4 regions of the Streptomyces sp. NPDC086554 genome follow, and region 1 is predicted to be linked to each of the others. Evidence: riboswitches for the same ligand, from Rfam matches in the RefSeq annotation. Region 1 holds a riboswitch; each other region holds the start of a gene.

What was found. Region 1 has a riboswitch for cobalamin ahead of AB0O76_RS38985 (energy-coupling factor ABC transporter permease). Riboswitches for the same ligand answer to the same signal wherever they lie in the genome.
Region 2: another riboswitch for cobalamin. It lies ahead of AB0O76_RS17620 (hypothetical protein); the one in region 1 lies ahead of AB0O76_RS38985 (energy-coupling factor ABC transporter permease).
Region 3: another riboswitch for cobalamin. It lies ahead of AB0O76_RS00740 (ABC transporter substrate-binding protein); the one in region 1 lies ahead of AB0O76_RS38985 (energy-coupling factor ABC transporter permease).
Region 4: another riboswitch for cobalamin. It lies ahead of AB0O76_RS33120 (ABC transporter substrate-binding protein); the one in region 1 lies ahead of AB0O76_RS38985 (energy-coupling factor ABC transporter permease).

What each region holds. Positions count from the first base shown of each region.
Region 1 is NZ_JBFBJK010000035.1:75,199-79,052, reverse strand. It holds gene AB0O76_RS38990 (energy-coupling factor ABC transporter substrate-binding protein) at 141-506, opposite strand; gene AB0O76_RS38985 (energy-coupling factor ABC transporter permease) at 506-1,198, opposite strand; cobalamin riboswitch at 1,227-1,416, opposite strand; gene metE (5-methyltetrahydropteroyltriglutamate--homocysteine S-methyltransferase) at 1,504-3,825, opposite strand.
Region 2 is NZ_JBFBJK010000009.1:269,535-274,726, forward strand. It holds gene lgt (prolipoprotein diacylglyceryl transferase) at 1-36, shown strand, start outside; gene AB0O76_RS17600 (hypothetical protein) at 33-170, shown strand; gene AB0O76_RS17605 (hypothetical protein) at 229-378, opposite strand; gene AB0O76_RS17610 (MerR family transcriptional regulator) at 485-892, shown strand; gene AB0O76_RS17615 (MFS transporter) at 977-2,380, shown strand; cobalamin riboswitch at 2,464-2,594, shown strand; gene AB0O76_RS17620 (hypothetical protein) at 2,625-2,861, shown strand; gene AB0O76_RS17625 (CbtA family protein) at 2,873-3,622, shown strand; gene AB0O76_RS17630 (cupredoxin domain-containing protein) at 3,717-4,121, opposite strand; gene AB0O76_RS17635 (DUF5134 domain-containing protein) at 4,330-5,169, opposite strand.
Region 3 is NZ_JBFBJK010000001.1:179,247-184,438, forward strand. It holds gene AB0O76_RS00725 (DUF2017 domain-containing protein) at 1-4, shown strand, start outside; gene AB0O76_RS00730 (amino acid permease) at 354-1,826, shown strand; gene AB0O76_RS00735 (M67 family metallopeptidase) at 1,916-2,338, shown strand; cobalamin riboswitch at 2,311-2,459, shown strand; gene AB0O76_RS00740 (ABC transporter substrate-binding protein) at 2,503-3,471, shown strand; gene AB0O76_RS00745 (iron ABC transporter permease) at 3,546-4,553, shown strand; gene AB0O76_RS00750 (ABC transporter ATP-binding protein) at 4,550-5,192, shown strand, end outside.
Region 4 is NZ_JBFBJK010000024.1:45,128-50,319, forward strand. It holds gene AB0O76_RS33105 (VWA domain-containing protein) at 1-178, shown strand, start outside; gene AB0O76_RS33110 (ABC transporter ATP-binding protein) at 182-949, opposite strand; gene AB0O76_RS33115 (iron chelate uptake ABC transporter family permease subunit) at 946-1,905, opposite strand; gene AB0O76_RS33120 (ABC transporter substrate-binding protein) at 1,962-2,975, opposite strand; cobalamin riboswitch at 3,068-3,255, opposite strand; gene AB0O76_RS33125 (VOC family protein) at 3,253-3,696, opposite strand; gene AB0O76_RS33130 (helix-turn-helix domain-containing protein) at 3,702-4,568, opposite strand; gene AB0O76_RS33135 (haloacid dehalogenase-like hydrolase) at 4,754-5,192, shown strand, end outside.

The DNA of each region.
Region 1 (3,854 bases):
CGCCCCCGGGGCCCCCCCCCCCGGGCGGGCCGCCCCCCCGGCGGGGGGGCCCGCCCCCCCCCCCCCCGCCGTGGCCCCGGGGGGGGCGGGCGCCCCCAGCGCGTGGGGCCCCCCCCCGCGTCGATGGGCAGCACGCGGGCTCAGACCTGCTCGGTCCGGGGCCGACTGCCCTCCGCGCCGTCCGCGCCTGCGGCCTCCGCCAGCGCGCGTTCGGCGCCCTGGCGGCGGCCCTTGCGCAGCCCGAAGTAGTAGGCGAGGACGCCCGCGCCGAGCGCCGCCTGCAGGGAGAAGAGCGCCGACTCGATCTCCCCGGAGGGGGGTTCGTACAGCGGCGAGAACCACGGCTCGTAGTCGGGGTGGTCCTCGGCGATCGCCGTCTCGGCCTGGCCGTCGGCGCCGGTGAACGGCTCCTCCTTGTCGTCGCCGAGGCCGAGGGCCAGGGGCAGCACCGCGAGTGCGGCGACGATGACCAGGAGCAGGGCGTTGATCTTCGCGTTGCGGCTCATCAGGCACTGGCCTCCGTCTCGGACTTCTTACCCTGAAGCAGCACGCCGAGCCGGGTGAGCTCGCCCTTGCTCGACTGCACGAGGAGCCGCATCACCAGAACGGTGAGCAGTCCCTCGCTGACCGCCAGGGGGATCTGCGTGACGGCGAAGATGCCGCCGAACTTGCCCAGGGCGCCGATGAATCCGCTGGAGGGGTCGGGGAACGCGAGGGCCAGCTGGACGCTGGTGACGCAGTACGTGGAGAGGTCGGCGACGAACGCCCCGAAGAACACGGCCACCATGAGCGGTACGTCGTATCGCTTCAGGAGCCGGTAGACGGCGTACCCGGCCCATGGCCCGATGATCGCCATGGAGAACACATTGGCGCCCAGGGTGGTGAGACCGCCGTGGGCGAGCAGCAGGGCTTGGAAGAGCAGGGTGATGGTGCCGAGCACCGTCATGATCGGCGGCCGGAACAGGATCGCGCCGAGCCCGGTCCCCGTCGGATGCGAGCAACTGCCCGTCACGGAAGGGATTTTCAGGGCGGACAGGACAAAGGTGAAGGCTCCGGACGCGCCGAGGAGCAGGGTGCTCTCGGGGTGCTCCTTGACTTCACGGGTGAGGGAGCGGACTCCGTGGACGACGAACGGCGCGGACGCGACACTCCAGGCGATCGCGTGCGCCGGGGGGAGGAAACCCTCGGCTATGTGCATGGCTGAACGGACCTCTCCAGCACCTCGTGGATGGACAACGCGCCTTGGCCGGTCTCCTGGCTGACGGGTCGTACCGCCCGGACTCCGCCTTCCCGGATACGTGAGTACCCAGTGGCTGCCCCACAGGAGGGCTGGAGCCGGACTTTCCCGATCACAGTGGCGAGGGCCGCACCGGCATCACACCGGATTTCCCGAGCACCAAAGGCCTGGTGACCTTAGTTGCGCGACGGGAGGCCTGACAACTCGCACGGCGGGCGCGGTGGTGGCACACGCGAGCGCACACCACCACCACGTACGCCCCCTGGTCAGAGGGTGGAGCGGAGATCGCGCGCCGCGGCGACCAGGTTCTCGAGGGCGGCGCGGACCTCGGTCCAGCCCCGGGTCTTCAGACCGCAGTCCGGGTTGACCCAGAGCCGCTCCGGCGCGATCGCCTCAAGTCCCTTGCGCAGCAAGGCGATCACCTCATCGGCGTCGGGCACGCGCGGGGAGTGGATGTCGTACACGCCGGGCCCGACCTCGCGGGGGTAGCCGGACGCGGCGAGTTCGTCGGCGACCTGCATGTGCGAGCGTGCGGCCTCCAGGCTGATGACATCGGCGTCGAGGTCGTCGATGGCCTGGAGGATGTCGCCGAACTCGGCGTAGCACATGTGGGTGTGGATCTGGCTGTCCGGCCGTACGCCGCTCGTGCTGAGCCGGAAGGACTCGGTGGCCCAGGCGAGATACCCGCCGTGGTCCGCGGCGCGCAGCGGCAGCGTCTCGCGCAGCGCGGGCTCGTCAACCTGGATCACCGAACTCCCGGCCTCCTCCAGATCGTTAACCTCGTCGCGCAGGGCGAGAGCGACCTGGCGTGCGGTGTCGGCGAGGGGCTGGTCGTCGCGGACGAAGGACCAGGCGAGCATGGTGACCGGACCGGTGAGCATGCCCTTGACCGGCTTCTGCGTGAGCGATTGGGCGTACGCGGTCCAGCGCACCGTCATCGGCTCGGGACGGGAGATGTCGCCGGCCAGGATCGGCGGACGGACGTAACGCGTCCCGTAGGACTGGACCCAACCATGCTGCGTGGCCAGATATCCGGTAAGCCGTTCTGCGAAGTATTGCACCATGTCGTTGCGTTCGGGCTCGCCGTGCACCAGGACGTCGATGCCGGTCTTCTCCTGGAAGGCGATGACCTCGCGGATCTCGGCCTCGATGCGCTCCTCGTACGCGGCCGTGCCGATGCGTCCGGCGCGCAAGTCGGCGCGGGCGGTGCGCAGTTCGCCGGTCTGCGGGAAGGAGCCGATGGACGTCGTCGGAAGCAGCGGCAGGCGCAGCCGTTCGCGCTGGGCGGCGGCCCGCTCGGCGTATGTCTGGGAACGGCGGGTGTCCGCGTCGGTGACGGCCGCGGCGCGGGCCCGCACCTCCGGATCGCGGGTGAGCGAGGAACTGGCGCGCGACGCCAAGTCAGCGCGATTGGCGGCGAGTTGAGCGGCAATAGCACCGGTGCCTTCACCCAGACCACGGGCGAGGGTGGCGATCTCACCGGTCTTCTGCCGGGCGAAGGCAAGCCAGCGGGCGATCTGCGGATCGAGGCCCTTCTCTGCGTCGGCGTCCAGCGGGACGTGCAGCAGGGAGCAGGAAGCGGCCACATCCACCCGGTCGGCGAGGCCGAGCAGCGTACCCAGCAGGGCCAGGGACTTCCCCAGGTCATTGATCCACACATTGCGGCCGTCGACGACACCGGCGACAAGACGCTTGCCGGGCAGGCCGCCGACGGCGGCGAGGTCGTCGAGATTGGCGACGGCGGGCCCGGTGAAGTCGATGGCGAGACCGTCGACGGGCGCCTTCGCCAGGACGGGCAGGGCGTCGCCGAGCCGGTCGAAATAGGAGGCGACGAGGAGTCGGGGCCGGTCGGTGAGCGCGCCGAGATCGCGGTAGGCGCGGGCGGTGGCGTTCAGTTCGGCAGGGGTGCGGTCCTGCACCAGGGCGGGCTCGTCCAGCTGGACCCACTCGGCGCCCGCGGCGCGCAGATCGGCGAGGACCTCGGCGTACACCGGAAGCAGCCGGTCGAGGAGCGTCAGCGGCTCGAAGTCCGGGGCAACGCCGGGTGCGGGCTTGGCGAGCAGCAGATAGGTGACGGGACCGACGAGGACGGGCCGCCCGGTGTGCCCGAGAGCGAGAGCCTCGCCCAGCTCGGCAACCTGCTTGCCGGAGTCCGCACTGAACACGGTGTCAGGCCCCAACTCCGGCACCAGATAGTGATAGTTGGTGTCGAACCACTTGGTCATCTCAAGGGGCGCCACGTCCTGCGTGCCCCGCGCCATGGCGAAGTAACCGTCCAGCTGGTCGGCTTCGACGGCGGCACGGTGACGGTCCGGGATGGCGCCCACCATGACGCTGGTGTCCAGGACATGGTCGTAGTACGAGAAGTCCCCGGTCGGCACCTCGTGAATGCCGGCGTCGACGAGCTGCCGCCAGTTGTCGCGACGCAACTCGGAAGCGGTCCGGCGCAGTTCGTCCGCGCCGACACGCCCCTTCCAGTACCCCTCGATGGCCTTCTTCAGTTCCCGGTCGGCGCCTTGCCGGGGATAGCCGTACACGGTGGCCTCGGCGGTGCGGGCCGCGGCTGTGGCGGTGGATGTGGCGGTCACGGAACTCTCCTTCGCGAGTACTCGTCCTG
Region 2 (5,192 bases), on a different contig from region 1:
CAGCAGCCTGACCCGGAGGAGAGGGCCGCAGCATGACCAAGGAACGGCACAAGGAGTTCTCGGAGGCTTTGACGATCCTCCTGGGCGGTCATTCGCCCTTCTACCTGGTGGGAGGTGTCGTCGCGATGGCCGTGGGGGCGTGGCGGGCCGGGGTGCTCGACGCCAAGTAGAGACGGCCCGCCGACGTCAAGTAGAGACGGCCCGCCGACAGGGAACGGGCGGTCCGGGCTACTGGGACTTCTTGACCATGATCTTGCCGCAGCAGCATGTCGGACTCTGCTGACCGGTGCAGGTCGGCGGGGCCGCCTTGGTCACGGTCAGTTCACAGCCGCAGTTCGACTCCGGACAACGGTAGACCTCGCCCTCACGGAACGGCATGGTCACCACCTCCCTCGTCTCTCTCGTCGCGATTCATCGGAACGTTCACGACGCTAGAACCCGGCCCCCGGGGCAAGGTCAAGACTGGGGGTGAGGAGGTAGGGGCATGGCGCTTCAGGGACTGACCATCGGGCAGGCCGCCCAGGTGGCTGGGCTGACCCGCAAGGCGGTGCGGGTGTACGAGGCCAGGGGGCTGCTGCCCGCCGCCGAACGGAGCCCGGCGGGCTACCGCCTCTACGGCGAGCACGACATCGACGTACTGACCTTCATCCGAAGGGCCCGCACTCTCGGCCTGCACCTGGACGACATCCGCGAAGTGCTCCACATCCGCGACGGTGGCATCCCTCCGTGCGACACGGTCCGCGACCTGCTCGACGCTCGCATCACGGAGATCGACGACACCGTGTCCGAACTCCTGGCCCTGCGCGGGACCCTCGTCGACACCCGGCAGCGCGCCAGTGACTGCACCGACGTACGTCCCGTCACCGTCTGCGGGATCATTGAGGACGCGTAGTCCCTTCCGCACACGGCTCAGGGCTTCCGCCCGCGGCTCAGGGGCTTCCCCCTTGACGCAACCACCGGCCGCCGCCGGTCGGCGCTGATCGTGCTGTGCTTCGTGCAATTCATGCTGGTCCTGGACGACAACGTGGTGAGTGTCGCTCTCCCCAGCGTCCGGGATGAACTCGGCTTCAGTGCCGCGGGCCTGGCCTGGGTCGTCAACGCGTACTTCCTCGCCTTCGGCGGGCTGCTGTTGATTTCCGGCCGCGCGGCCGACCTGCTGGGCCGCCGACGCGTCTTCCTCAGCGGCGTGGCGCTGTTCGGTGCGGCGAGCCTGGCCTGCGGACTCGCCCAGGAACCCTGGCAGTTGGTGACCGGGAGATTCGTCCAGGGGGCGGGCGCGGCCATGGCCAGCCCGGCCGCACTGTCCCTGATCACACTTCTGTTCCCAGGTGCCGAGGAGCGCGCCAAGGCATTCAGCATCTGGGGCGGCATCGCCGGTCTGGGCGGCACCATGGGCTTGGTGATCTCCGGGGCGCTGACCGGCCTCACCTCCTGGCGCTGGATCTTCCTGATCAACCTGCCCGTGGCCGCCGGGGCTCTGGTACTGCTCCCGCGCCTCGTCGCCGAGAGCCGGGCCACCCGCCAGGCGCGCCTGGACGTACCTGGCGCGGTCTTGGGCACCGGCGCCGTCTTGTCGCTGGTCTACGGTCTGCTCCAGGCCGGGGAGTCGGGTTGGGGTGACTCGGCCGTTGCCGGGCCCCTGCTCCTTGCCGTCGTCCTGACCGTCTCGTTCCTCGCGGTCGAGTCACGCACGGCCGAGCCACTGGTGCCCTTGTCGTTCCTGTCCTTCCGCACCCGTGCCGTCGCCAACGGTGCGACCCTGCTGTTCTCCGCTGCCCTCTACGCGATGGCCTTCCTGCTGATGATCCACCTGCAGACCGTGCTGCGCTACGGTCCGCTCAAGGCTGGCATCGCCTACCTGCCCTACGGTGCCGGAATCCTGACGGGCATGTGGCTCTCCTCCCGCGCAGTGATCAGGTTCGGGATGCGCCGGACTTTCGTCGTGTCGTTCCTGATCAGCTCAGCGGGGCTGCTCCTGCTGTCCGACGTGACACCGAACGACAGCTACGCATCCGGGGTGCTGCCCGGCATGCTTGTCATGAGCCTCGGCTGCGGCCTGAGCCTTCCTGCCCTGACAGTCGCCGCGCTCACAGGCACCACCGAGGAGAACGCCGGTCTCGGCTCTGCGCTCCTCAGCTCCGTTCAACAGATCGGCGGCGCTGTGGGGGTGGCGGTACTCGTCACCCTGGCCGCGCGCCGCAGCGACGCCGTGGCCGATTCGACCGGCCCGCTGCACGCCGCGACGGAAGGCTACTCACTCGCGCTCATCGTCGCTGCGGCCCTCCTCGCGCTCGGAGCCCTCCTCATCGCCACCCTGCTCGGAAGCCGCCGCTCAGAATCTGCGGCGGACGTACGCGACATGTCGGCAAAGCACGGCTAGCTGCACGAAGCTGTCCCGTGCGACGCCATCCGTGAACCCCTATCGGGCACAGAGGGCCTTGCTCTAAGTTGCCTAGTAGACGTCGCGCACACGCGACGACAAGTTCGCATCGAGGCGAAGGTGAGCAGGAACCCGGTGGAAATCCGGGGCGGTGCCGCCACTGTGACCGGGGTGACCCGGGAGTCAGACACTGACCCTTCGTCCTCCAGGCAAGTGGGGCGTGCGCACCCCACGAGGAGGTTTCATGAGTGCTTCAGCGGTTCCCGGAACGCGATCTGCCGCGGGGCTGGTCGTTCACCCGCTGCGGGACGGGCTCATCGCTGCCGCGGCGGTGATTCTCGCGCTGGTCGTGCTGGACGCGGTCTTCCTGGACCAGGGGGCGCTGCTGTCACCGATGCTCGGCAAGGTCGCGACATCGGCCAACTACGTCCACGAGTTCGCGCACGACGGGCGGCACCTCTTCGGTGCCCCTTGCCACTGAGGAGAGCGCTCATGACTTCTCTCCTGTTCCTGCTGGGCCGGGGCACGTTCGCGGGTGGAGTCGCCGGTCTGGTCAGCGGAGGCTTCTCGGTGCTGTTCGCGGAACCGGTACTGGACCGTGCGGTGCGGCTGGAAGCGGCCCGTGAAGAGGCGCGCGGCGCGAGTGCCGCGGTCGAGGTCTTCTCCCGCTCCACCCAGCACACGGGCCTGGTGGTGGCCGCAGTTGGCACTGGTGCGGCGATCGGGGTGCTCTTCGCTGTCGTGTACGCGGTGCTGCACCGTCGGGACCCGGACAGCGCGCCCTGGAAGCGGTCGCTGATGCTGGCGGGCGCCGGATTCACCGGAGTCTGGCTACTGCCATTCCTGCGCTATCCGGCGAACCCGCCGGGCGTGGGCGACCCGGGCACGGTCGGTGTCCGCGGCGATGCGTGGCTCGCGGCCATCGGGATCAGCTTGATCGCTGTCGTCCTGGCCTGGAGCATCCGCACGTGGTTGGAGCGGCACGGCCACCCCGCGCCGCTGCGCCAGCTCGCTGTCGCGGCCATCATGGTGACCGCGCTCGGCTCACTCTTCGCGCTGCCGGACAACCCCGACGTGGTGAACGCTCCCGCGACGCTGGTGTGGGACTTCCGGGTGCTCTCGGCGGCGTCCGTGGGGCTGCTGTGGGCCTTGCTGGCCGTGGGCTTCGGTCTCATCGGCTTGCGGGCGGCTCGTACGCGGATGGGGGCGAGTGCGCGGACTGCACCCGTACCCGCAGCCTGACCCTCCGGTCGTGCCTCGGCCGACGTCCCTGTGCGCGTCACGGGCGTCGGCCGCTCCGGCGAGCGGCTGGTGCTGTCGCAGTCCGCGTGAGGCTTCAACGCACGATCAGAGTGCCCTTCATGGACGGGTGAAAGGTGCAGTCGAAGGCGTAACGGCCGGTGTCGGAAGGGGCCGTGAGAGTGGCGGACCCGCCGCCAGGGATGCTCCCTGTGTCGAATGTCTTGCCCTCCGTGGCGGTCACCGTGTGTGCTTCGGAGTCCTGGTTGACCACCGCGATCTTCTCGCCGGGACGCACAGTCAGTGTCGCGGGGCTGAACGCGAAGTCCTTCACGGTCAGGCGTACCTCGCCGGTGCTCGTTGGCGCGGATGTCGAGGCAGGGGGCGAGGAGGCCGGGGTGGAGGCGTCGTCCCCGCTGGAGCAGGCGGTGACGAAAAGCAGTGCGGCCGCGGCTCCGAGTGCGAGGGAGGCGACATTCCGCCGGTGATGCGAAGACGTCATCGGACCGGGCCCTTCGGATTTCGGATGGGCATCCCCGAGTGGGACCGTACGCAGGGGCTGAGAGCCAACGAATCCGAGCCCGCCGGGGTGCGTGGATCGGTCGGGTCCATTCTCGCCCGCGGCGCTGAACCCGACCACTCTTGTTCAGCTCAGACCGCTGGCGAGGGTCCGCGCGGCCGGGCCAGGTGCGGGGCGGCGGGCCCGCGCATCAAGCAGCCATCATCAACAGCATCGCGGACATGGTGCCGCCCATGCCGATGTGGGCGGCGAGCGCCGCCTCCGGTGTAGCGCCGAGCCTGCGGCGCTGGCCGTGGCGCCCGCCTTCCGCTGCGCGGGCCCGGTCCCACACCAAGATCGTCAGCGACGCCAGGAACACGACGACCGTGTCGGGCATGGTGAGCAGCCAGCGGCCCCAGCTGCGGCGTCGGCCACGCTCGCGGTTTCCGGCGAGTCTGTCCCTGCCCGTGCCGCGCACGCGTGCCCACACGGACGCGGCGATGGACAGCAGGAAGTAGACGGCGAGTGCGGCGATCACGAAGCGCCAGACGGAAGGTGACGGCGCGTCGGCCCCGGCGGCGACAGCATGGGTACTCATGCCATGCGTGTCCATCCCAGGCATGGACTCCATGCCTGCCATGTCCTCCGTCCCTGGCATGTCGGCCATGGTGGAACCGTGGCCCAGAGCGAGCACCGGTCCGGACGGGGTGCTCGTCATGGCCAGAGTCATGATCACCATGCCGGAGCTGCCGACGATGAGGTGCACCCAGTGGCGGCCACGCTTCCAGCCGTACTCGCGCGTGTTTTTGACGGCCAGTACGGCTCCGCCGAGTCCGAGGGCGGCGAACGCCGCCGCCCACCACATGCCGTACCCCGCGTACCAGGCCGCAGTCGAGGGCAGGGCCATGGCCGCCATGCACAGCCCCATCAGCAGGTCGCCGCTCGCCGCGAACCGGGTTTCGCCGCGCGTGGTCGTCACTCGGACCGCCTTGACGGCGGCGACCAAACCGGCGATTGCCGCAATGGACCAGCTCAGAGCCAGAGTTCCCATCCTCGCCCTCCCCTTCGGGACGC
Region 3 (5,192 bases), on a different contig from region 1:
GTAGTGGAACGGCTCACTCGGGCCGGAAATCGATGTAGGCGGCACCTGTAACAGGTGTTCGCTCAGCGGGACCTCAAATCCGGATAACGATCGCGTCACTTCAATGCCCCCGTATGACGCCGCGGGGGAATTTTGTCCGCTTCTTCCAGTGGTGTGTGCCACACGTGGCTGAGTCGATCACTGTTGCGACCGTGATAAATCTTCACGACCACTCGGTGACGCCACCCATGTCACCGATGGCGCTCGGGCCGGCAGACCGCCGGTAGCACTCCATCCATATCCGGGGGGATCAGGACCTGATCCGTGGCCATACGCGACTGCGGGCACGGATCAGCGTGGAGAAAGGCGTCACCATGACCTCAGTGCAGGTCGAAGAGCATCACGACGGCAATGGGGCCGATCAGGCCAGTGGCTCGTCCGGTTCGTCCGGCGAGGGCTATCAGCGCGGGCTAGGGGCCCGCCAGATCCAGATGATCGCGATCGGCGGTGCCATCGGCACCGGCCTGTTCCTCGGCGCGGGCAAGGCCATTCACAAGGCCGGCCCCAGCCTCATCCTGGCGTACGCCATCGCCGGCCTCGTCATCTTCTTCATCATGCGGGCCCTGGGCGAGCTGCTCATGTACCGCGCCGTCTCGGGCTCCTTCTCGGAGTACGCGCGCGAGTTCATCGGCCCGTTCTTCGGATACGTGACCGGCTGGACGTACTGGCTCTTCTGGGTCGTCACCGGCATCACGGAAGTCACAGCGGCCGCTCAATACATGCAGTTCTGGACGCATGGCAGCATCCCGCAATGGGCGTACGCGCTGATCTTCACGGTCATCCTGTACGGCGCCAACCTGATCTCCGTGAAGCTCTTCGGTGAGCTCGAGTTCTGGTTCTCGATGGTCAAGGTCACCGCGATCATCGGCATGATCCTCATCTGCGCCGGCATCCTCACCATCGGCTTCTCCGACGCCGGCGACACAGCCTCCGTGAGCCACCTGTGGGACCAGGGCGGGTTCTTCCCGAACGGCATCGGCTCCACGCTGATGACCCTGCAGATCGTGATGTTCGCCTTCCTCGCCGTCGAGCTGGTCGGCGTCACCGCGGGCGAGTCCAAGGACCCGAAGACCGTCCTGCCCAAGGCCATCAACACCGTGCCGTGGCGCATCGCCGTCTTCTACGTCGGCGCGCTGATCATGATCCTGTCGGTCGTCCCGTGGACCACCTTCAAGCCGGGCGTCTCGCCGTTCGTGAAGGCCTTCGAGGAGATGGGTCTCGGCATCGGTGCCGCCATCGTCAACTTCGTCGTCCTGACGGCCGCGCTCTCCTCCTGCAACTCCGGCATGTACTCCACCGGCCGCATGCTGCGTGACCTCGCCCTCAACGGGCAGGGCCCGAAGTTCTTCACCAAGCTGACGAAGAACGGCCTGCCGCTGGTCGGCACCACCTTCTCCGCGGCCCTGATGCTGGTCGGCGTCTGGATCAACTACCAGTGGCCGGGCGAGGCGTTCAACTACGTCGTCTCCTTCGCCACCATCTCCGGCATGTGGGCCTGGATCATGATCCTGGTCTGTCAGATCAAGTACCGCCGCAAGGCCGACCGCGGCGAGCTGCCGCAGTCCACCTTCCGGGCTCCGGGAGCGCCGTACACGAGCTGGTTCGCGCTGCTCTTCATCGGCATGGTGATCGTGATGATGGGCATCGACAAGGACGCGCGCATCTCGCTCTACGCCGCCCCGGTGTGGGCGCTCATCCTGGGCGTCGGCTACCTGGTCATGGAGAAGCGCAAGGCGCAGTCGACGGGTGGCGGCGACGCCGAGCCGCAGGACGCGATCAAGTCCTGACTCCCGCCTGATCCCTGCTGATCCCAGCATGTGGGCCGATCCGTACCATCCCTCGGTACGGATCGGCCCCTCTGCTTATCCTGGCTCCCATGCTGATCCTGACCCAGGCCCTCCACGACCAGATCGTCGCGCACGCGCGCAAGGACCACCCCGACGAGGCGTGCGGCGTGGTCGCGGGCCCGGAGGGCACCGGCCGCCCCGAGCGCTTCATCCCGATGCTGAACGCGGCCCGCTCGCCCACGTTCTACGAGTTCGACTCGACGGACCTCCTCAAGCTCTACCGCGAGATGGACGACCGCGACGAGGAGCCGGTGATCGTCTACCACTCGCACACGGCGACCGAGGCGTACCCCTCGCGCACCGACATCACGTACGCGAACGAGCCCGGCGCGCACTACGTCCTGGTCTCCACTGCGGACACCGACGGCGCGGGCGACTTCCAGTTCCGCTCCTACCGGATCGTGGACGGCGAGGTCACCGAGGAAGAGGTCAAGGTCGTCCAGGCATACTGAGCCCCACCTTTGAGGCGGCAGGACCCAGGAAGCCGGTGCGAATCCGGCACGGTCCCGCCACTGTGACCCCACCCTGCGCGGGTGGGGCAGTCAGGAACTGACCTGCCGCCCTCTCCCACGGATGCAGGGGACGCGGAATCCCCTGGAGGAGGCACAGCTCAGCCATGTCCCGACCTCTGCGCGTACTCATGGCCGGCGCCCTGCTGGCCCCGCTCGTCGCCGCGTGCTCGTCCCCGGCGGACGAGGAATCCGGGAAGGGGAGCGGCCCGAAAGCGGCCGGATTCCCGTACACGGTCACCAACTGCGGCGTGAAGACGACGTACCAGGCACCCCCGAAGCGCGCCGTGACCATGAACCAGCACGCGACGGAAGTGATGCTGGAGCTCGGCCTTGCGGACCGCATGGCGGGCACGGCCTACCTGGACGACAAGGTCCTCCCGTCGTACGCGAAGGCGTACGCGTCCGTCCCGGTCCTCGCGAAGGAGTACCCCTCCTACGAGAAGCTGCTCGCCGCCAACCCCGACTTCGTGTACGGGGGTTACCCGAGCGCCTTCCTCGCGGGCGAGGGCCGCAGCCGCGCGGCGCTCGCGAAGTCCGGTATCAAGACCCGCCTCGACGTGGAGGGCTGCGCAAAGCGCCCGGTGACCATGAAGGACGTCTTCCGGGAGGTCCGCGAGGCCGGCTCCACCTTCGGGGTACGGGCACGGGCGGACCGCTGGGTGAGCGGCGCCGAGCGCCAACTTGCCGAAACCGAGAAGCAGTTGAAGGACAGGAAGCCGCTCCCGGTCTTCGTGTACGACAGCGGTGACAAGACGGCCTTCACGGCGGGCGGCCGCGGCATCGGGAACGACATCATCAAGCGCGCGGGCGGCCGCAACGTCTTCGCGGACCTGGACAAGTCCTTCGGTGACGCGTCCTGGGAGTCGGTGGTGGACCGTAAGCCGGAGCTGATCCTGATCCTCGACTACGGCGGCACGACGGTCGCCCAGAAGAAGCGCCGATTGCTGGAGGATCCGCTCCTGGCGGACGTCCCGGCGATCAAGCACAAGCGGTTCGCGGTGCTGCCGCTGTCGGATGTGGTGACGGGGGTGCGGGCCCCGGATGCGGTGAAGAAGCTGGCGGACCAGCTGTGAGTCGCACTTCTCAGCCGGTCCCGGCGCTAGGAAGGGGCGGGGTCGGGGAAAGGAAACCGCCCTACCCAGCCGTCATCACCGGGCTCCTCATAGCCCTGGCGGCAGCGGCAACCGCAGGCCTGGCCCTGGGCTCGGTCCGCATCCCCGTGACCGACGTACTGGACATAGTCACCGGAAGGGCGGGCCCCTCTCCCTTCCGGACGATAGTGCTGGACGCCCGCCTGCCCAGGGTCCTGCTGGGCGCAGCCGTAGGCGCGGGCCTGGCAGTCATCGGCACAGTCCTCCAGGCCCTGGTCCGCAACCCCCTCGCGGACCCCTTCCTCCTGGGAGTCTCCTCCGGCGCATCCGCCGGAGCAGTCGCCGCCATAGTTCTCGGCAGCGCCCTCGGCGTCGGCGCGGGCCTGTCCATCACGGTCACCATCCCGGCCGCGTCCTTCGCGGGCGCACTCCTCTCCCTGCTCCTCGTCTACACCCTGGCCAGAAGCACCGGCGGCAGCTTCGCCAGCGGCCGCCTGATCCTGGCGGGCGTGGCCGTCTCGTACATCCTCTCCGCCCTGACCAGCCTGATCCTGGTCACCGCTGACAGCGCGGACCACCTTCAGGAGGTCCTGTACTGGACGCTCGGCGGCCTCGGCAGCGCCCGCTGGGACATGCTGGCCCTCCCCACCGGCGTACTGATCGTCGGCACGGCGCTCCTGCTCGCCCTCGCCCGCCCCCTGGACCTCCTCCTCGTCGGCGAGGAGGGCGCCACCGTCCTCGGCCTGGACACCGCCCGCTTCCGCGCCGCCGTCTTCGTCCTCGCCTCGCTCCTGACCGCCGTACTCGTCGCGTACAGCGGAGCCATCGGCTTCGTCGGCCTGATGGTGCCGCACGCCGCCCGGATGCTGGTCGGCGCATCGCACCGGGCGCTGTTGCCGGTCGCGGCGCTCGCGGGCGCGGTGTTCCTGGTCGCCGCCGACCTCGCCGCGCGCACGGTCGCCGCGCCGCAGGACATCCCGGTGGGGGTGCTCACCGCGCTCACCGGCGGCCCGTTCTTCCTGTGGCTGCTGCGCAGCAGCCGTGGCAGGGAGGCGGCCGTATGACCGCCCTGAGCACCGAGAACCTCTCCTGCCGGGCGCCCGGCGGCCGCCTCCTCGTCGACGCCGTCACCCTGCACGCCTCCGACGGCGAGACCGTCGGCATCGTGGGCCCCAACGGCAGCGGCAAGACGACGCTCCTGCGCTGTGTGTACGGCACCCTCACGCCCACCGGCGGCCGCGTCCTCCTGGACGGCGACGACCTGGCGGCGCAGTCCGCCAAGGCCCGCGCCCGCCGCATCGCCACGGTCCCGCAGGACGGCCACGGCGGCTTCGAGCTCACCGTCCGGCAGATCGTCGCGATGGGCCGCTCCCCGCACAAACGCTTCTGGGAGGCCGACACCGCCGAGGACGAGCGTCTTGCCCGGGCGGCCATGGGGCGGGTCGGCGCGGCGAGCCTCGCGCACCGCACCTTCGCCGGGCTCTCCGGCGGCGAGCGTCAACGCGCCCTGGTGGCAAGGGCGTTGGTGCAGCAGCCCGCCGTACTGATCCTCGACGAGCCGACCAACCACCTGGACATCCGCTACCAGCTGGAGATCCTCGGCCTGGTCCGCTCGCTCGGCACCACCAACCTGCTCGCCCTGCACGACCTGAATCTCGCTGCGTACTACTGCGATCGTCTGTACGTTCTCGACGGCGGCCGCC
Region 4 (5,192 bases), on a different contig from region 1:
GGGACAGCCGCAGATCCGGGTGTTCACGATTGCCTACGGCGACAAGGCGGACGAGAAGGACGCCGGGGGCAGGACCGTCCTCCAGGAGGTCGCCTCGGCCACCGGGGGACGGGCGTACGACGCGAAGAACCCCAAGATGATCAATGACGTGATCACCAGCGTGATCTCCAATTTCTGACCCTCATCCCCGGAGAAACCGCACCGACGGCCGCCCGTCCACGGCCCCGGTCACCACCGCCCGCACCCCGTACACCTTCGCGATCAGCTCCTCGGTGAGCACATCGGCGGGGGTGCCCGCCGCGTAGGCCGTGCCCTCGTGCAGGACAAGGAGCTGGTCGCAGAACATCGCCGCCAGGTTGAGGTCGTGCAGGGCGATGACGCTGGTCACGTGGAGGTCGGCCACCAGGGAGAGGAGGTCCAGCTGGTGGTGGATGTCCAGGTGGTTGGTGGGTTCGTCCAGGAGGAGTTCGCGGGGGTTCTGGGCCAACGCGCGGGCTATCTGGACGCGTTGGCGTTCGCCGCCGGAGAGGGTGTGCCAGGACTGGGCGGCGCGGTCGGTGAGGCCGGTGCGGGCGAGGGCCTCGGACACCGCCTCGTCGTCCTGCGCCGAGGGCGGGGACCAGGCCCTGCGGTGCGGGATGCGACCCAGGCGTACGACATCTCGTACGGTCAAGTCGACCTGGGCCACGGCGTGTTGGTCGACCACGGCCACTCTGCGCGCCACCGTGCGGCGGCCGAGTTCCGGCAGCGGGCGGCCGTCCAGGGTGACCACCCCCGAGGCCGGGGAGAGGACACCGGCGAGCAGGCGCAGGAGGGTGGACTTGCCCGAGCCGTTGGGGCCGAGGAGACCGACCGTCGCGCCCGGCGGCGGGGCGATGCTCACCCCGTCGACGATGAGGCGCCCGCCCGCCCGACGGCTGACCCGGTGCGCCGACAGGCCGGTGGTCATAGGGCAGCCTTCCGAGTGCGGTAGAGGACCAGGACGAACGCGGGGACGCCGATCAGGGACGTCACGACTCCCACCGGGACCTCCTGCGGGTCAAGGACCGTGCGGGCCAGTGTGTCCACCCACACCAGGAACACCGCGCCCGCCAGCGCCGTGACCGGGAGCAGTCGCGCGTGCCCGGAGCCGACCACCGCGCGGGCCGCATGCGGCAGGACCAGGCCGACGAAGCCGATCGCGCCCGCGCTGCTGACCAGGACCGCCGTCAGCAGGGCGGTGACGGAGAGCAGGATCAGACGGGTGCGGGCCACGTGGACACCCAGCGTCGCCGCCGCGTCCTGGCCGAACGCGAAGGCGTCCAGGGTGCGGGCCTGCGCCAGGCAGACGGTGAGCGCCGCCAGGAGGACCGCCGCGCAGATCCATACGTCCGTCCAGCCCACCCCGCTGAGCGAGCCGAGCAGCCAGAAAAGGACACCGCGCGTCGTCTCCGCGTCGGCCGCCGTCAGGATCACGAACGAAGTGAGCGCCGAGAACAGCTGCATGGCCGCGACCCCGGAGAGCACGACGCGGTCCGCGCTCCCGCCCAGCGCATGACTGAGCAGCAGGACCAGGGCGAACGAGCAGATGGCGCCGGCGAAGGCACCCGCCGAGACCGACACGACTCCCCCGCCGACCCCGAGGACGACGACCGCGACGGCTCCCGTGGACGCACCGGAGGAGACGCCGAGGACGAAGGGGTCCGCGAGCGGGTTGCGCAGCAGGGACTGGAGGACCGTCCCGCAGACCGCGAGGCCCGCGCCGCACACCGCGGCGAGCAGCGTGCGCGGCATCCGCAGGTTCCAGACGATGCCGTCCCGCAGCGGTGTGAGCCGTGTCTCTCCCCCGCCGAGGTGCGCCGCGACCGCCGAGAACACATCCGGTACGGAGATGGCGGCGGGGCCGATGGTGACGGCCACCGCCATGGAGAGCGCGAGCGCGGCGGCGCCCGCCGCCCACAGGAGGGCGCCGCGCGCATGCGTCACTTGGCGAGCCCGAACTCGCGCAGCGCGTCCGCCACTTGCTCCACCCCGTCCACCGTCCGGATCGTGGGGTTCATCGCCTGGCCGCTGAGCAGGACGTACCGCTTCTTCTTCACGGCGGTCAGATTCTTGGTGACCGGGTTGGACTCCAGGAACTTGATCTTGTTCTTCGCGCTCTCGGCCGTCTGCGACTTGCGGGTGAGGTCGCCGATGACCAGGACGTCGGGGTCACGGTCCGCCACCGTCTCCCAGTTGATCTGGGGCCACTCCTCGCGGGTGTCGTCGAAGACGTTCTCGGCGCCGAGCTCGCGCGTGATGATGCCGGGGGCGCCGCAGCAGCCCGCGATGTAGGGGGCCTTGGAGTCGGAGAACCAGTAGAGGAGCGTGGTGTCGGACGCGTCGATGTCCTGCTTGGCCTTCGCCAGGCGGGACTTCAGGTCGGCGACCAGGCGCTCGCCGCGCTTCTGCACCCCGAACGCCCGCGCAAGGTCACGCACTTCGCCGTACACGGTGTCCATGGTGAGCGTCTTGACGCGGCGGCCGTCGCCGTCGCCGGTGTTGTCCTTGCCCGCACAGTCGGTGGGCGAGACGTACGAGGGGACGCCGAGCTCGGTGAACTTGGCGCGGTCGGCGACGCCGCCCTTGCTCACCGTCGCCAGGAAGGAGGCGGTGACGAAGTCCGGCTCCTGGGCGAGGACCTTCTCGAAGGAGGGGTAGCGGTCGGAGAGGCGCTCGACCTTGGCGTTGTCCTTCTCCAGGCCCTTCAGGACCGGGTCGGTCCAGGTGCCGGTGCCTGCCATGCGGTCGGCGAGGCCGAGAGAGAGCAGGATCTCCGTGGAGCCCTGGTCGAGGGAGACCGCCCGCTGCGGCGGCGCCTCGATCTCCGACTTCTTGCCGCAGGAGGTGAGCGTCAGTGGATAGCCGGCGGCCTTCTTGTCCGCGGTGGAGGGCGTCGACGAGCCGCCGCAGGAGGTCAGCGTGACGGCCAGGGCCGTGCTGAGGAGGACGGACATACGTACACGACGGGCTGTGGAGGACACACGATCCCTTGAGTCTCATGGCTCATACGCGGAGCCCGGCCTGCTTGATCACCTCCGCCGCCCGGTGCGCGGACAGAGGTGCCAGCAGGTCTTCGGACTCGGGGATCGGCCGGACGGAGCGCCTTCCCAGGCGTCCGTGGACGCCCAGTGGCCTTGGCCCCGCCCGTTCCCCCTCACCGCTGCGCGTCAGTTCCGGATTCGCACCGGATTCCCTGGCCCTGGTGTGGGTTTGACTGGCGTGCGCAAATTATCACGCGGGCCGCGGCGAGCCGCGGTAGGTGCCGAAGGACCACTTGTTGCCCTCGGGGTCGGCGATGGCGAACTCCCGGCTGCCGTACGGCTCGTCCACGATCTCGCGGATGATCTTCACTCCGGCGTCGGTGAGGCGCCGGTAGAGGTCGTCGACGTGGTCGGTGACGACGTACGCCCCGAAGGTGCCCGGCCTCAGGCACCAGTCCTGGGACTTCTCGTCGTACGAGCCGAGCATGACGGCGCCGCCCTCGGGCCAGTCGAGCTCGGCGTGGGCCACGCGGTCGCCGTCCTCGTAGACGGCGGTGCGCAGGAAGCCGACCGTGCCGACGAGGAAGTCGATCAGGGCGGGTGCGTCGTTGGCCTGGAGGGTCGGCCAGACGTCGGGGGCGCGCTCGGCGGGGGTGGATGTGGGCTTGGTCTGTTGCTTCTCGGTGGTGTTCATGGCTCCTACTCTTCGCCCCCGCCATGGCTCCCGGCTTGGATATTCCGGCACTCTTCGGCCAGCCAGCCGCTGGGGCTCGTGCCGGTGTACTGACGGAAGTCCCGCACCAGATGGGAGTGGTCGTAATAGCCGCAGTCCGCGGCGACCCGCGCCAGATCGGGCGGGGCGCCCGCGGCGACGGAGCGCACGACGGTGTTCCGCGCGCGCTGGAAGCGCATCAGACGGGAGGCCTGCTTGGGGCTGAGCCCGGTCTCGGCGCGGAAGAGTGCGGTGAGCCTGCGCTCGCTGAGCGCGACGTGCCGGGAGAGACCGCCGAGTGTGCCCGCGCCCCGGTGCCTGGCCAGCCAGGTCCAGGCCTCGGCGACCTCGGGGCGGACGGATCCGGCGGCGTCCTCGGTGGCCACGCGCTGCCTCAAGTAGGCGGACAGGGCGGCGAATCGCTCCTCCCAGCTGTCCCGCTCGCACAGCAGCTCCCGTACATCGGCGGCGCGGCGCCCCATCACATCGGCGCCGGACGTGACGATGTCGCCGGCGAGCTCGGCGGCCGGGACGCCGAACAGGGCGCGGGCGGCGAGCGGATGCACGGCGAGCTGGATGCCCGCCTCGTGCTCGGGCCTGACTACGTACGCCGGTGACTGGTGCAGTCCGCCCAGGACGATGTCCGTGCTGATCGCGTCGGCGCCGCCCGCCTGCTCGGGGGTGAGGCCGCTGACGACCGGGCCGTCGAGCGAGAAGATCAGGGTCAGATACGGCGACGGCAGGCCACGGTGCAGGCCAGGACGCTCGCCCGTGGTGCGGTAGCCGACGGCGGACACGACCATGCCGTCGAGCCGCGGGGCGGCCCGCACGAACTCTCGGGAGCCGGTCTCCATACGTTCCAGTATGCGATGGACGGGGCCCCGGCGCGGGGCGGAAGCGTTCGATGCTGCTACCCGCGCGGGGCCGCTCCATGCCCGTCACGACCGGTGACATCGCTCATGGGAATCCGGTGTCTGACCTCGTACGATGACCCGCCGCTCCGGACGGGGCGCAGACCGCTCTCAGGGGGCAGAAAAACATGGCAGTAGGAGCAAAGGGCAAGCTCGCGGTTCTCGGCACGGCGGGCGCGCTCACCGCGGCGGTGCTCGCGGGGACGGCGCTCTGGCCGGGCACGGAGGCGACGGCGGCGGGCTCCTCCGTCAAGACCGCGGCCGAGCTTCCGCACTGGCCGAAGCCGGTCGCCGCGAAGCTCGGCAAGGTGATCTCGGAGAACGGCCACAAGGGTGCGTACGCCGTCTTCGACGCGGACAACACGACGTACCGCAACGACCTGGAGGAGTCGCTCCTCCCCTTCCTGGAGATGAAGGGGGTGCTGACCCGCGCGTCGATGGACCCGTCCCTCAAGGTCATCCCCTTCAAGGACACGGCGCAGCACAAGGAGAGCCTGTACAGCTACTACAACCGGCTGTGCGAGGTCGACGACCAGGTCTGCTACCCGTGGGCCGCGCAGATCTTCT